One region of the Bovifimicola ammoniilytica genome, then DNA from elsewhere that is predicted to be linked to it. Evidence: predicted binding sites of a transcription regulator. Region 1 holds the regulator's gene; the other holds the start of a gene.
What was found. Region 1 encodes NrdR, which represses ribonucleotide reductase genes. Its sites were predicted from a motif close to CACNANATNTNGTG; they were not measured.
Positions count from the first base shown of each region.

Region 2: nrdD (anaerobic ribonucleoside-triphosphate reductase) is a predicted target of NrdR. The motif match lies at 5,729-5,742, and genes of this name have one in related genera.

Region 1 covers NZ_JAOQJN010000007.1:159,417-167,367, forward strand. The annotation lists gene OCV48_RS10540 (DUF5662 family protein) at 1-523, shown strand, start outside; gene OCV48_RS10545 (glycerophosphodiester phosphodiesterase) at 520-2,358, shown strand; gene thiD (bifunctional hydroxymethylpyrimidine kinase/phosphomethylpyrimidine kinase) at 2,377-3,174, shown strand; gene sigG (RNA polymerase sporulation sigma factor SigG) at 3,255-4,040, shown strand; gene OCV48_RS10560 (PRC-barrel domain-containing protein) at 4,037-4,321, shown strand; gene nrdR (transcriptional regulator NrdR) at 4,535-4,984, shown strand; gene OCV48_RS10570 (YqeG family HAD IIIA-type phosphatase) at 5,102-5,617, shown strand; gene OCV48_RS10575 (shikimate dehydrogenase) at 5,711-6,580, opposite strand; gene aroD (type I 3-dehydroquinate dehydratase) at 6,785-7,597, shown strand; gene OCV48_RS10585 (shikimate kinase) at 7,594-7,951, shown strand, end outside.
Region 2 covers NZ_JAOQJN010000004.1:67,084-75,034, reverse strand. The annotation lists gene dnaK (molecular chaperone DnaK) at 1-441, opposite strand, end outside; gene grpE (nucleotide exchange factor GrpE) at 590-1,261, opposite strand; gene hrcA (heat-inducible transcriptional repressor HrcA) at 1,281-2,339, opposite strand; gene OCV48_RS06050 (DHH family phosphoesterase) at 2,508-3,488, opposite strand; gene OCV48_RS06045 (pyridoxal-phosphate-dependent aminotransferase family protein) at 3,786-4,865, opposite strand; gene OCV48_RS06040 (ECF transporter S component) at 4,992-5,546, opposite strand; gene nrdD (anaerobic ribonucleoside-triphosphate reductase) at 5,975-7,951, shown strand, end outside.

The DNA of each region.
Region 1 (7,951 bases):
ACATTTTACAACAATTACAAGACATAGACATGAAGTAATGAAGAATTGTTTCAGGGCAGGAATCTTCTGGCAGGGATTAATGCATGATATGTCAAAATATTCTCCATCGGAATTCTGGGTAGGCGTAATGCATTATCAGGGAACAAGAAGTCCTAACGAAGGAGAGAGGGAGGACTACGGATATTCGAAAGCATGGATGCATCATAAAGGCAGAAATAAGCATCATTTTGAATATTGGACAGACTATAATCCTGAAACAAGAATGATGACTCCTGTCAGGATGCCTAAGAGATATGTTATAGAAATGTTTTGTGACAGAATTGCAGCAGGTAAGATATATAAAGGTGATGCATATAATGATACTTGTCCGTTACAATATTTTAATAATGGTAAGGCTAGAAGAAATATTGAACCTGAAACCTCCAGAGAGTTAGAACATTTACTTACGATATTGGCAGAAAAAGGTGAAGATAAGACATTTGCATATATAAGAAGAGCAAGATTTCTAGGTAAAAAATTATGATGGATAAGAGTGATAAAAACGGAAGAAACAGATTTGAGATTGCATTTCATCTGTTAAAGAAAAATATCAAGTCTATTATAATTTTTGAAGCAATATATAAAGTGTTCATAACCGCCATATTTACCCCTGTTTTAGTGAAAATTGTACAGATTGCCTTAAGACTTGCGGGGATAAATTATCTTACTAATGCAAGAGTGGTAGATTTCATATTGAAGCCGACCACCATTGCGATACTTTTCATTGTACTTTTATTAATGGCTATATTTTCGTTAGCAGAGATGAGTGCGATAGTTCATTGTTATAATGTATCGTATAATGGAGGAACGGTTTCTGTAGTAGATATGATTAAAACAGGAACAATGTCAGCATTAAGGCTGATATATCCTAATAACATCCTTATGATTGGCTTTGTGTTATTACTTCTTCCAATTACACATATGGCAGCCATATCAAGTTATGCAACATCTATGCAGATTCCTGTATTTGTAATAGAATTCTTAAATACGAAGAAACATATAACATTAATCATTCTGGTTGCATATATTGTGTTGTCGTTATTTGCATGGAGATGGATTAACTGTATAAGTTACTATACAACTGAGAAGATGAATTTCAAAAATTCAAGAAAAGCCAGTATTAATCTGAATAGAAAGAAATATTTTGGATTAATAATTGGTTTTGTGTTGTGGCAGGCAATATTATTGTTAGTTTTAGTCGGTTCATATACGCTTATAAATGCGATAATTACTTATAGTTTAAAGTTTATACTTAAGAAGAAACTTGCATATAATATTTCATTAAATGTGGCAAAAATCATTTATCAGATAGGGCAGACGATTTATCTGTGTATGATTGTTCCTGTTACATTTGCATATTTTACAGGATATTTTTTTGCAAGAAAGCATAAAATCAGAGAAGAAATGGTAATACCAAAGTTCGCTGAGAAAAAGAAATATTCAAAGTCGAAATTCAAGAAGATATTATCGGTTGTAGTAGTTATCTCTACGATTATGAATGTAATATATATTAATTTTGATTTTGGTATATTCAGAGGTTCTTCAAATGTACAGTTCTTAAAGAAAACAATGATTGCAGCACACAGAGGATATTCAGCTGAAGCACCTGAAAATACAATCCCTGCATTTGAAGCGGCAATTGATAACTTAGCTGATTATGTTGAATTAGATGTACAGGAGACAAAAGATGGAAGAGTTGTTGTACTTCATGATTCTAATTTGAAACGTGTGGCAGGTATTAAGAATAATATATGGACAGTCAACTATGAAGAAATAGAAAATGTTGACGTCGGCATATGGTTTTCAGATGAATTTAAGGATACTCATATACCAACTCTAGAAGAGGTTATGGAGATGGCAAAGGGCAGACTTAAATTAAATATTGAGATAAAATTAACCGGACATGAGAAAAACCTAGAGCAGTCAGTAGTAGATATTATTAATGAATATGATATGAAAGACGATTGTGTAGTTACTTCATTTCAGGCAAAAGCACTTAAGAAAGTTAAGAACAGCGACCCTGAAATTAAGACGGGATATATACTTCATGTTGCATATGGAGATTTCTCAGGAGTAACCTATGCAGATGCACTTAGTATAAATTATTCATTTGCAACAGAGCAACTTATCGATGATGCACATAATGCCGGTAAAGATGTATATGTCTGGACAGTAAATAATGCAGAAGCAATAAATGATATGATAGAAAATGGTGCAGACATGATAATTACTGACGACCCGGTATTAGCAAGAGAAACACTTATGTCTTATGAGACTACACCATTAGTTGTAAAAATGATAAAATTATTTATGAAGTAGAATAGAATGGAGATGAATATGAAAGAAGTAAAAAAAGTTTTGACTATAGCTGGCTCAGATTCAAGTGGTGGTGCAGGAATACAGGCAGATTTAAAGACAATGTCGGCACATAATGTATTTGGAATGAGTGTAATAACAGCAGTAACAGCACAGAATACAAAAGGTGTGTTCGGTGTATATGATGTTGAACCTGAATTTGTAGGTAAACAGATAGATGCAGTTTTTGATGATATTGTTCCTGATGCAGTCAAAATAGGAATGGTATCAAATGTAGAAATTATAAAGGTTATTATTAAATATCTAGAGAATTATAAACCGAAATATATAGTTTTAGATCCGGTAATGGTGTCAACAAGTGGCTGTATGTTACTTAATGATGATGCAATGGATATCTTAGTTAACGGGCTTATACCTATGGCGACAGTAATTACACCGAATATTCCTGAGGCAGAGGTACTTAGTGATGTTAAGATAGAAGATGTAAATGATATGGTTACTGCCGCAAAGAAGATATTTGAAAAAAACAATAATACCATTTTGATAAAGGGTGGACATCTTGCTACGTGTGCGGATGATTTATTATATGATAAAGATGGTGTTAAGTGGTTCAGGGCAGAGAGAATAGATAATAATAATACTCATGGAACAGGTTGTACATTATCATCAGCAATTGCGTGCAATCTTGCTATGGGGGAAGACGTGTATAACAGTATAAAAAATGCTAAAAATTATGTATATAATGCCATAAATGCAGGGCTTAACCTAGGCAGTGGTGATGGTCCGCTTTGGCACAATGTGGAAGTTTTTTCCAAATAAAATAATATATAGAACAGTATAAAATATCCCTATTTCGTTAATCATTTTAAAGAGAAATAAAATGATGGAGGAATGGGGATATGTCTCTTTATAATAAGGTTGAAATATGTGGTGTAAATACGGCAAAATTACCACTTTTAAAAAGTAAAGAACAGGAAGAATTATGGGATAGAATTGAGAAAGGAGACAAAGAGGCAAGGGAGAAATTTATACAAGGAAATTTACGACTTGTACTTAGCATAACTAAGAGATTTTCCGGAAACAATGAAAATATTGATGATTTATTTCAAATTGGCTGCATAGGATTAATAAAGGCAATTGATAACTTTGACAGAAGTGTAGGCGTAAAGTTCTCGACATATGCTGTCCCTATGATTTTGGGTGAGATACGTAGATTTCTAAGAGATAATAACTCAATCCGGGTAAGTCGTTCTTTAAGAGATATAGCTTATAAGGCAATATATTCAAAGGAAATGCTTACTAAGAAGCTTGGCAAAGAACCTACTGTTACAGAAATAGCGGAAGAAATCGGACTCACAAAAGAGGAAGTAGTATATGCACTTGATGCCATTCAAAGTCCTGTATCATTATTTGAACCGGTATATTCCGAGGGTGGAGATACTTTATATGTAATGGATCAGATAAGTGATAAATATAATAAGGAAGATAACTGGGTCGAGAAAATGGCACTTAACGATGCAATGAAGAGACTTACTAACAGAGAAAGAAATATTATAGAAATGCGTTTTTTTAAAGGCAGTACACAGATGGAGGTAGCGAGCGAGATAGGAATATCCCAGGCACAGGTCAGCAGGTTAGAGAAAAACGCACTGAAGTCAATGAGAAATTATTTGAGTCAGAATTGAAAGCAGAAATGGGGTTAGTTATGAGGTTATGCGAACTTAGGGAAAAAGAAGTCATAAATCAATGTGACTGCAAGAGATTAGGTTGCGTATCAGACGTAGAATTTGATATGAAAAATGGCTGTATAATTGCAATTATTGTACCGGGGATACCAAAATTATGCGGTCTTTTTGGGAGAGATACAGAGTATGTAATTCCTTTCAGATGCATAAAGCAGGTGGGAGAAGAAATCATCCTGGTACAGGTTAAAGAAGATGATATAATTAAAAAATGTGAATTTTGATATGTTATCTGATATATTAGGGGAAAAAGAATTGTCAGCAAAATAAACCACCTTAGATAGAGAAATAATAAGTAATAAAAAGAAAAATATAATCAGCAAATACTAATTTTACAGGGCATTTTTACTTGACCAAAAAAGGTTTATTATTTATAATTATAGCAAAATTTTAAGAGATTTATTAAAATTGATAAATAGCTCAGAAGTGAGGTAAATATGAAGTGTCCATATTGTAATAAAGAAAGTACAAAGGTAGTAGATTCAAGACCGGCAGAGAACAATTCAATTAGACGAAGAAGACAATGTGAAAATTGTGGTAAAAGATATACTACTTATGAGAAGATAGAAACATTACCACTAATAGTAATTAAGAAAGACCAGACAAGAGAACCATATGACCGCTCTAAGATAGAAGCGGGAATAATCCGTTCCTGCCATAAACGTCCTGTATCAATGAAGCAGATTACAGATATAGTTGACGAGATTGAGAACAATATTTTCAATCGTGATGAGAAGGAAGTAAGCAGTAACGAAATCGGAGAAATGGTTATGAATAAATTAAAAGATTTCGATTCAGTTGCTTATGTAAGATTTGCTTCAGTATATAGAGAATTCAAAGATGTTAATACATTTATGGACGAGATAAAGAAATTATTAGATAAATAAGTTATTACTGGATTTATAAGTTTGTGATATAAAATATGTGATAAAAATATGATAATGAGATTAAACTTACAAATGATTATAAAAGTGTAATTTCAGACGAATATTTATGGAGGAACGATGAAGATATTTCGAAGTTTTTATCCTGATGAATATAAAGACAGCACGTATGTAATAGATTTTCAGGAATATTATAATAGAGGATATAGAGGAATATTATTTGATGTGGATAATACATTAGTGCCTCATGGAGCACCGGAAGATGAGAGAGTTATTAAATTATTTAAGCATTTGAAAGAAATCGGTTTTAAGACATGCCTTATATCAAATAATAAAGAATACAGGGTTAAGCCATTTGCGGATAAATTAGGTACAAAATATATTTATGATGCACATAAGCCATCTAAGAAAAGTTATACTAAGGCATTTGATGTGTTAGGAACTGATAAAGATGAGACAATGTTTGTTGGAGACCAGATATTTACAGATGTATTTGGTGCAAACAGGGTAAATATGTATACAATCCTTGTGAAACCAATTCATCCAAAAGAAGAGATACAGATTGTGTTAAAACGTTATTTAGAGAAAATTGTTTTATGGACTTATAGAAGAGAATTAAGAAAATCTAATAAATAAAATGGAACGAATTGCTTAGAATAAATGTCCGTCTGTAGCACACATAAGATTAATAATGTTGTGTTACAGGCGGATATTTTAAATAATATTGAATTATTTATCAAAATATTTTGCTTTGATTTCTTTAACAGGCATATCCTGTCCTGTCCAGATTTTAAATGCTTCAGCACCTTGATATAATAACATATATAATCCGTTAAATGTCTTACAGCCATGAGCCTTAGCCATCTTAAGCAATTTTGTCTCCATTGGATTATAAATTACATCTGAAACAATCAAATCACTTCTTAATACGCTTTCATCAGTGATGATACAATTGTCAGTATTTGGAGCCATTCCGACACTTGTTGCATTTGTAAGGATATAACTGTTATCAATACTTTTATTAAGTTCTGTTTTATCAGCGAGGTCATAAAGACTTGCTTTACAGTTTGTGCTGGCATTAATATTATCAACTAAATGTTTTGCTCTATCAAAGAACTGATCCTTAATGCTGAATACGTTAATGCTTGCAACACCATCTAATGCGGCCTGTGTACAGATAGCTGTAGCAGCACCACCAGCACCAAGTAAAGTCATATTTTTACCAATGATATCGTGCCCAGCATCTTTAACAGCCTGCATATATCCGACACCGTCAGTATTATGACCTGTTAATTTGCCATTTTCATTAATAACTGTATTGACAGCACCAATCATTTTCGCAGCAGGGCTTAAATCATCAACTAATTCACACATAAGATTCTTGTCAGGCATTGTACAGTTGAAGCCACGAACGCCCATAACCTTTAATCCATCAACGGCAGTTTTAAGATTATCAACGCCAACATCGAAGCATAAATATACATAGTCAAGTCCGAGCAAATTAAATGCTTCGTTATGCATCATAGGTGAAATGCTGTGTGCAACCGGACTTCCAAGTAATCCTGTAAGTGTAGTATGTCCTGTTATATTAGTACTCATAGTTTCCTCCGTTCTAACATTTATATAGAATAATTATTAATATATAAACGTAAATAATTTCAAATCATAATTAATAGTAAGCCCAGTTAGAATTAATGTCAATAATCAGATTAGCATATTATTACATTTAGTTGTTAATTGTCATAAAACTAATCTTGTGGTATATTATGAATAAATATGATTTTCAGAAAGGCAGATAGACAGATGAAGAAATTGCATATAGGCAATATCGTAATTGGAGAGGGTTTACCTAAAGTATGCGTTCCAATTGTGGCAGAAGACATTGATGAAATAAGAAATCAGGCTGTTAAAATTGCTGATTCCAGTGCAGATTTGGTAGAATTTAGAATAGATTTCCTAAATAAGAGCAGGGATATAGAAAATATTTTAAACGGTTTAAAAATAATCAAAGATATTACAAATAAATGTGTTATCGTTACTTTCAGAACAGGCTTTGAGGGTGGAAATGAAGAAATATCAAGAGATAAGTATGAGAAACTTATAATTGATATCTTAGAAAATGGAAATGTAGATATAATTGATGTGGAAATGTTTACAGGTGATGAAGCAGTAGAACGAATTGTAAACGCTGCACACCGTAGAAATACTAAGGTAATTATGTCAAATCACGATTTTCAAAAGACACCTGATAGCGAAGAGATTATTAAAAGACTTGAGAAGATGGAAAGTCTTAGAGCAGATATTGCTAAGATAGCTGTAATGCCAAAAGATAAGTCAGATGTGGACAGATTAATTTATGCCACAGTTACAAGTGATAAATGTTTAGCTATCCCTGTTGTAACAATGTCTATGGGCGAAGATGGTAAGATAAGCAGGCTTGTAGGTGAGATTAGTGGAAGTACCATTACATTTGGAACTGTTGGAAAAGCATCAGCACCGGGACAGGTAGAGTCAGGTGAATTAAAAAAATTCTTAGAAAAAGTACATAACGAAGCAGAGTATTATACAGAGATGGTTGAGAAAATGTGTAGTGCCTGTAAAAGGAGATTAAAATGAAAAATTTAGATTATAATATTATGCTTATAGGCTTTATGGGCGCTGGAAAGACAACTGTATCAACAAGATTATCAAAAGATATGTCGCTTCCTGAAATTGATATGGATGCTTACATAGTTAAGAGCCAGAATATGAAAATATCGGAGATTTTTGATAAATATGGTGAAGAGGGCTTTAGAACCATTGAAACTGAATGTCTCATTGAGATTATGAAAAATAAAGGAAATATAGTATCGTGTGGCGGTGGGGCAGTTCTTAAAGATGAAAATGTAGAGCATATGAAAGAAAATGGAGTAATTGTTCTGCTTACAGCAACACCACAGACAATATATGAAAGAGTCAGGAATAGTAACG
Region 2 (7,951 bases), on a different contig from region 1:
CTCGTTGATAATTCTCTTAACTTCAAGTCCTGCAATCTTACCAGCATCTTTTGTTGCCTGTCTCTGTGCATCATTGAAATATGCTGGAACTGTGATAACTGCTTCGCTTACCTTTTCTCCAAGATATCCTTCAGCATCAGCTTTTAATTTTTGAAGAATCATTGCTGAAATTTCCTGTGGCGAATATTTCTTATCATCAATAGTTACCTTATAATCTGTACCCATATGTCTTTTAATAGAAGAAATAGTCTTTTCTGCGTTTGTAACAGCCTGACGTTTTGCCGGATCACCTACAAGTCTTTCTCCTGTCTTTGTAAATGCTACAACTGATGGTGTAGTTCTAAGTCCTTCCTGGTTAGCAATAACTGTAGGTTTACCACCTTCCATAACTGCTACACATGAGTTTGTTGTTCCTAAGTCAATACCTATAATTTTACTCATAATTAATTCCTCCTAAATAATAAATTTTCTAAAATAGTGTTAATGTCTTTAATAATCTATATATTATTTGCAAAATACCTGTCAGATAATGTATCTGCTATGCTATTATTAAAGCAGCTCTAAACCATTATATTTTGCAATTGTCTGTTTAGTTTGCAACCTTAACCATACTATGACGTACTACCGAATCTCTATACATATAGCCTTTCTGTAATACCTCCGCTACAATATTCTCACCTAATGTTTCATCTTCTACATGCATTACTGCGTTGTGAAGACTAGGATCAAATTCATTGCCCTCGGCTTCAATTTCTTTAACACCAAGGTCTTCTAATGTCTTTAATAATTGTTTGTAAATCTTATCCATTCCCTCTGCAAAAGGTGTTGCTAATTCTTCTTCAGAAACTGCTTTGAAACCTCTTTCAAAGTTATCAACTACTGGTAAAATCTTTTCAATCACATCTTTTGCTCCGACTTCATACATAGCTGATTTTTCTTTTTCTGAACGTTTACGGAAGTTATCAAACTCTGCAAATGTTCTCTTATATTTATCAGTAAGTTCTTCAATCAATTCATCTTTTTTATCTTTCTTCTTATCTTTCTTGAAGAGCCCTTTCTTTTCACCCTCTTTTGAATTCTGGTTGTTATCTTCATCTGCTGATTCATTTTCTGTAGCTTCTGCTCCAGAATTCTCAGTTTCATTTGTCACATCATCTGTAACTTCTTCTGTTACATCTTCTGTTGTTTCTTCAACCACTTCCTCTGCTTTATCTGTATTGCCTTTATCTGTATTGTCTTTATCTATTTTATTATCTGTCACTTATTATATACCACCTTTCCTATTCATTTTGCTTTTTAAATTTCTCATCTAATTGTGTTTTAACAGTCTTAAGAGTTTCGACTACTTTTTCATAATCCATTCTCTTCGGACCGATAATACCGATTGTTCCTCTGACTCCATCTTCTATTTCGTAAGTTGCGGTTACTACACTACAATCTTTCATAGTCTGTACCGGAGTCTCATTTCCAATGTATACCTGAATTTCTTTCTTATCATCTGTCTTATCATCTTTATCTATAAGACTTGTGAGCAGTTGTTTTTCTTCAAATGTACTTATTATCTCACTTGCTGTACTGCTTTCGCTAAGTTCAGGATATTTAAAAATGTTCGTTGCACCACTTGTATATATCTTGAGATCATCTTCATTAGCAAGAGCCAAACCGATTGCCTCTATTATATCTCTTACTAATTCCATATGTTCCGGTGCACTTCCCGTCATCTTAGAAATCAAACCAATATTCATCTCTTCAAGTGCCAATCCGTTAAGACTACTGTTAAACAAAATATTAAGTTTTAATATTGTTTCACTATCTAAGCTTTCCTTGAGAGTAATAATCCTATTCTTAATTATGTTACCTTCAGTTACAACTACACACAACAATTTATCTTCTTCAATTAAAGACAACTGTACAAACTTTAACTTTCTTGAATTTCTTGCAACCGGTGTAGTAATCATCGTTGCATAATTAGTATTCATAGCTAAAAGTTTTGCCGTATTCTGTAGTAATTCTTCAACCTTTTCGACTTTTTCATCAAGAAAATCTTTCATATCGTTAAGATTTTTTTCTTTAATGTCTAATTCATTTGTCTTATCTTCCATAAGTTTATCAACATATAGTCGATATCCTGCATCAGTTGGAATTCTTCCCGAAGATGTATGTGGCTGGACAATGTAACCCATCTCCTCTAAGTCTGCCATTTCATTTCTAATAGTTGCTGAACTCAGATTCAAATCTGTCTCTTTAGATATTGTTCTTGAACCAACCGGCTCTCCGGTATTAAGATAACTTTTGATAACTGCATTAAGTATCTTTAGTTTTCTTTCATCAAGTTCCATGTACACCGTTCCTTTCATGATGCGTTTCATGTGTTATGATGTTTGTTGTTAGCACTCACTTGATTAGAGTGCTAATTACTTCATATCCATAAGATATCACTTGAGTTTTCATTTGTCAACACTAATTTTAAAAAATTTTTATATTTATTATTTTTTACTATTTTTCGTTTACCTTACGTTCTCACAACCTTTATTTACTGCATTTAAAAATCTCTTTTGAACTTCTGCTTCTATATTATCTTTCATATATTCATCTATGTCACTATATATAACTCCGCCAGCCATAAATGAATGTCCGCCGCCGTCGCCGATTCCTTTCAATGCTTCTGCAGTAAGCTTTCCCGAATGTATCTTTTCATCAACGCTTCGTACTGATAACTTATATCCGCCATTTCTATCGGCATATACTATACAGACATTCACCTCATTTAGAGATAAGATGAAATCTGAAATCATGGCTATAAGCCCATCATTACAATCAAATGGAATATAAGCAAAACCAATTCCGTTAATAACACTTATATTCTCAATTGCAGCACCATATGCTTTTAAATCAGACATTTCCATATTATTAATGTAGAATTTGGTTATCTTGTCATTATCAGCATATTTATATAAATATCCAAACATTTCTATATCTAATTCTGTTACACCTCTTGTAAGTGAAGCTGTATCCATTCTAAGCCCATACATTAACGCTGATGCAACATTTCTGTCCATTGGGGTTCCACTTTCTACATAATATTCAGTTACTAATGTTGCACATGAACCAGCTATTCTTATATCTTTATATCTATAAGTACATTCTATAAAGGTTGGATGATGGTCTATACATGCTACCTCATCACCCGGTAAATCATTGAAATTCGAATTATATTTCTGTCCATCAATTGTTACTATATAATCCTCTTCCTGCATATCAGTAATCTGATTATATTCCTTAATATCAATTCCGAATTCCGTAAGCATCTTCTTTGTCGATATCTTGTCAATTGCTCCACAATAGCATAAGGTTGTCTCAATATCATGTTTCTTTAGGAACTGCTGCATACCAAATGCACTCGCTATCGCATCAGGATCCGGGAAATTATGTGTCTGTAAATAAGTCTTATGCCCCTTTAATAACTCTACTAAATCATTCCAAGCCATATTTCTTCCTCATTTCTATGTCATTTTTTTCTTTTTCACATTAATTACTTATCCAAACCCTATATTATTACTTATCTTTCAATAAGTCTACCAGCTTTCAGAACATTTTCAATAATAAAGAATGTCGCTTGCGACATTCTCCGCCTGCGGCGGATTACGATAGCAACATTTTCCGCTCCGCCGCAATGCGATCCTCGCGGAGCGTTATTTACTTAACAGGACAATTTCAACGAAATTTCCTGATAAGTAAATAAAAGCCGAATTATTGAATAACTCGGCTTTAAATCATCTATTTACTTACTGTTTTCCACAAATCTCCATAATTCCCTTAAGTACTTCATCTACTTTATCCATATAAGCATTTTCACCCATATGTCCGATTCTTATTACTTTTCCCTCGAATTCGCCAAACGAACCTGCAAGCATAATACCATATCTTTTCTTCATTTCTTCTAATATATAATCTGCTGTCATTCCCTCAGGCACATTAAATACTGTTACAGTATTAGAGAAGCCTGAATTCTGATAAAATGTAAAGCCAGCTTCCTTAAGTGTTGTTCTTACCTTATCAGCTACCTGTGCGTGTCTCTTTAAAATATCTCTATCATTCTTGATATTATCAAATGCTACTCTTAATCCATATATATCACTTATTGGCATTGTATAAGGAAACCATTTCTTTTCATAATATCCGTCAAATATTGTAAGATTAGCATAAAATGCTGCAATCGGTGTCTTTCTGTTATGCATTGCCTTTTTAGCATCATCACTTATTACCACAAATGTAAGTCCCGGAGGTGCTGATACTGCTTTCTGGGAGCCTCCACACAGTAAATCAATCTGGAATTCATCAACATTTACATATTCACCAAACATTGCTGATACCGAATCTACTACTGTCATTATTCCGTATTTCTTTAATAGAGGACAAATTCTTGAAATGTCATTTAACATACCACTTGGTGTATCACAATGTACTACTGTGGCATATTTGAAATCATGATTTTTCTCTAAGAATTTTTCTAAATCTTCTATATTAATTGTGTTTTTATAATCAACTGTGTACATTGTAGGTACTCCGCCATACATTGTAACAAAATCTTTAAAACCATTTCCATACAGACCATTGTCGATAACTAATACCTTATCGCCCGGTTCTGTAAGGCTTGCACATGCTGCCTCTAATCCTAAGATTCCCTCTCCACCGAGGATTAATGTTTCATTCTTAGTTCCAAGAAGTTCACTTATAAGTTCACATGTTTCTTTATAAAATTCACAAAATGATGTATCCAAATCAGGGTTGGTACATTCTTTCATTCTTGCCATTCTTACATTTCCGGCAACCTGTGTTGGTCCGGGAGTCATAATCTTATACATAGAATTCCTCTTTTCTAAGCCTGCCGCTCGTTATTTTTATCATTGTTGATGCACTATAGATAATATTTTTTCTACTATCATTTTCGCTACTATCATAATTTATGCTTTGTCAGTTTATTATTTTTCCTATTTTGTAGCAAATATTTTAGCTGCTGCTTTTTTAAGTCTTACAGATATAGGAAGTACAATAATTGCTGCCACACCCACCTGAACAAGGTTTCCAGGAATTGAACTTACAGGTGCAACCCAGTTTCCATATATAACACCCTCTGCGATGTAATATCCAGCAACCTTGATAACTGCTGCCACAATAATTGCAATAAGATTTACGACGTATGAATTACGTTTCTCAGTAATCTTACCAACTGCAAATCCCATTAAGCCTACGATAACAAGTGTAAATGGAGCCCATGTAGCCCAGAAGCCTGATATCATATCAAAGAGTCCCATACCAATTCCACCTGCAATCATACCTGTTTTCCATCCAAATACAATAGCTGCGATAAAGAGTGGAATATTTCCAAGGTGAATAAGCCCACCATTAGCTGCTATTGGAAGCTTAATATTAATAAATGCAGTAAATACATAAGTAAGTGCGATAAATACCGCATCAATAGCCAGTTCTCTTATCTTCTCTGATGTTGTTGCAGCACTTTTTTCATTTTTAGCAATATTTTCCATATATTTTCTCTCCAATCCTTAACTTAGTTATTCCGTAACTTAGTTATATGTATTATTTTTTAAAGAATATCATAAAATGTCTTTTTTTAAATAGCCAGTTTTTATCTTTTTAACCATACCACTTATAACTATTATACGCATTTTTCCCTATATTACGTTATTCTTATGGTTTACATTTTATATACAATATCTTGTATCTACATTTTTATGTTAATCTATATTTAGTGTTTTGTTATAGACAAATTATTTTAGTAATGCTATAATTAATACGTTTCATCGCATCGGGCGAAAATTCAATATTTTTTAATAATTACCACATTATATTTTCGTATATATTTATTAATAATTCCGAAAATATAACTATATAAAACATATATTTTCATACAATGAAAAGAAAATTTTACAGACATATTGCAAGGAGGAAAAAAATGAAGGTAATTAAGCGCGACGGCAGACATGTCGATTATGACCGCAACAAAATTGTTATTGCTATTCAGAAAGCAAATGACGAAGTTGAACCATATGAGCAGATTTCAGAAGAGAAGATTTATAACATAGTTGCTTCTATCGAAAATCGTGGTTTGGCAGAGATGCAGGTCGAAGATATCCAGGATATCATTGAACAGAAACTTATGCAGGAGAAGAAATTCGTTCTTGCTAAAACATATATTATTTACCGTTATACAAGAGAAATGGTTCGTAAGGCTAATACAACCGATGAATCAATTCTAAGCCTTATTAAGAATAGTAATAAAGATGTTATGGAAGAAAATTCTAACAAAAATGCAATCATTGCCTCTACACAAAGAGATTTGATTGCCGGTGAAGTTTCTAAAGACCTGACTAAACGTGTACTTCTTCCTGAGAAGATTGTAAAGGCTCATGAAGATGGTGTGTTACATTTCCATGATGCTGATTATTTTCTTCAATCAATCTTTAACTGCTGCCTTATTAATATAGGAGATATGCTTGATAATGGTACAGTTATGAATGCTAAATTAATCGAGAGTCCAAAGAGCTTTCAGGTTGCCTGTACTGTTATGACACAGATTATCTCTGCTGTTGCTTCAAGCCAGTATGGTGGACAATCCGTTGATATAAGACATTTAGGTAAATATTTGCGCAAAAGTCGTGAAAAATATAAGAAACATTATGAATCTAAATATGCCGGTAAGATATCTCCTGAACTTATGGAGCAGTTCATTAACGACAGATTATATGATGAATTACGTTCAGGTGTGCAGACTATACAGTACCAGATTAACACATTGATGACTACTAACGGCCAGTCACCATTCGTTACTCTGTTCCTTAACCTTGATAAAGATGATGAATATATCGAGGAAAATGCAATGATTATAGAAGAGATTTTAAAGCAGCGCCTTGAGGGAATAAAAAATGAAAAAGGAGTATATGTTACTCCTGCATTTCCTAAACTAATCTATGTACTAGACGAACATAACTGTCTTAAAGGCGGTAAATATGATTATATAACCAAATTAGCTGTAAAATGTTCTTCTAGGCGACTCTATCCTGACTACATTTCAGCTAAGAAAATGCGTGAAAATTATGAAGGCAATGTATTCAGTTGTATGGGCTGCCGAAGCTTCTTAAGTCCATGGAAAGATGAAAATGGCAATTATAAATGGGATGGAAGATTTAATCAGGGTGTTGTAAGTCTTAATCTTCCTCAGATAGGTATAATTGCAAATGGTGACGAAGAAGTTTTCTGGCAATTAATGGAAGAAAGATTATCTCTGTGCTTTGAAGCATTGATGTGCAGACACCATGCATTAGAGGGTACTCTATCTAATGTAAGCCCAATTCACTGGCAATATGGTGCTATTGCAAGACTTAATAAAGACGAACCTATCGATAAATTATTACATGATGGATATTCTACTATTTCTCTTGGCTACATCGGTTTATATGAGGTAACTAAGTTAATGACAGGTGTGTCACATACTGATCCAAAAGGACTTGAATTCGCACTTAAAGTAATGAACAGGCTTCGTGCAGCTACAGACACCTGGAAAGAAAATACAGGTATTGGCTTTGGTCTATACGGAACTCCTGCTGAAAGTCTCTGCTATAGATTTGCAAGAATTGATAAACAGAAATTCGGTGACATTCCAGATGTTACTGATAAAGGTTACTATACTAACTCTTATCACGTTGATGTCCGCGAGAAAATCGATGCATTCTCTAAATTCAAATTTGAAAGCCAGTTCCAGAAGATTTCTTCAGGCGGTGCTATTTCTTACGTTGAGATACCAAATATGCGCAACAACCTGCAGGCATTAGAAGAAATCGTTAAATTTATCTACGATAATATACAATATGCTGAATTTAATACCAAATCTGACTACTGTCACGTATGCGGTTTTGATGGCGAAATTATAATT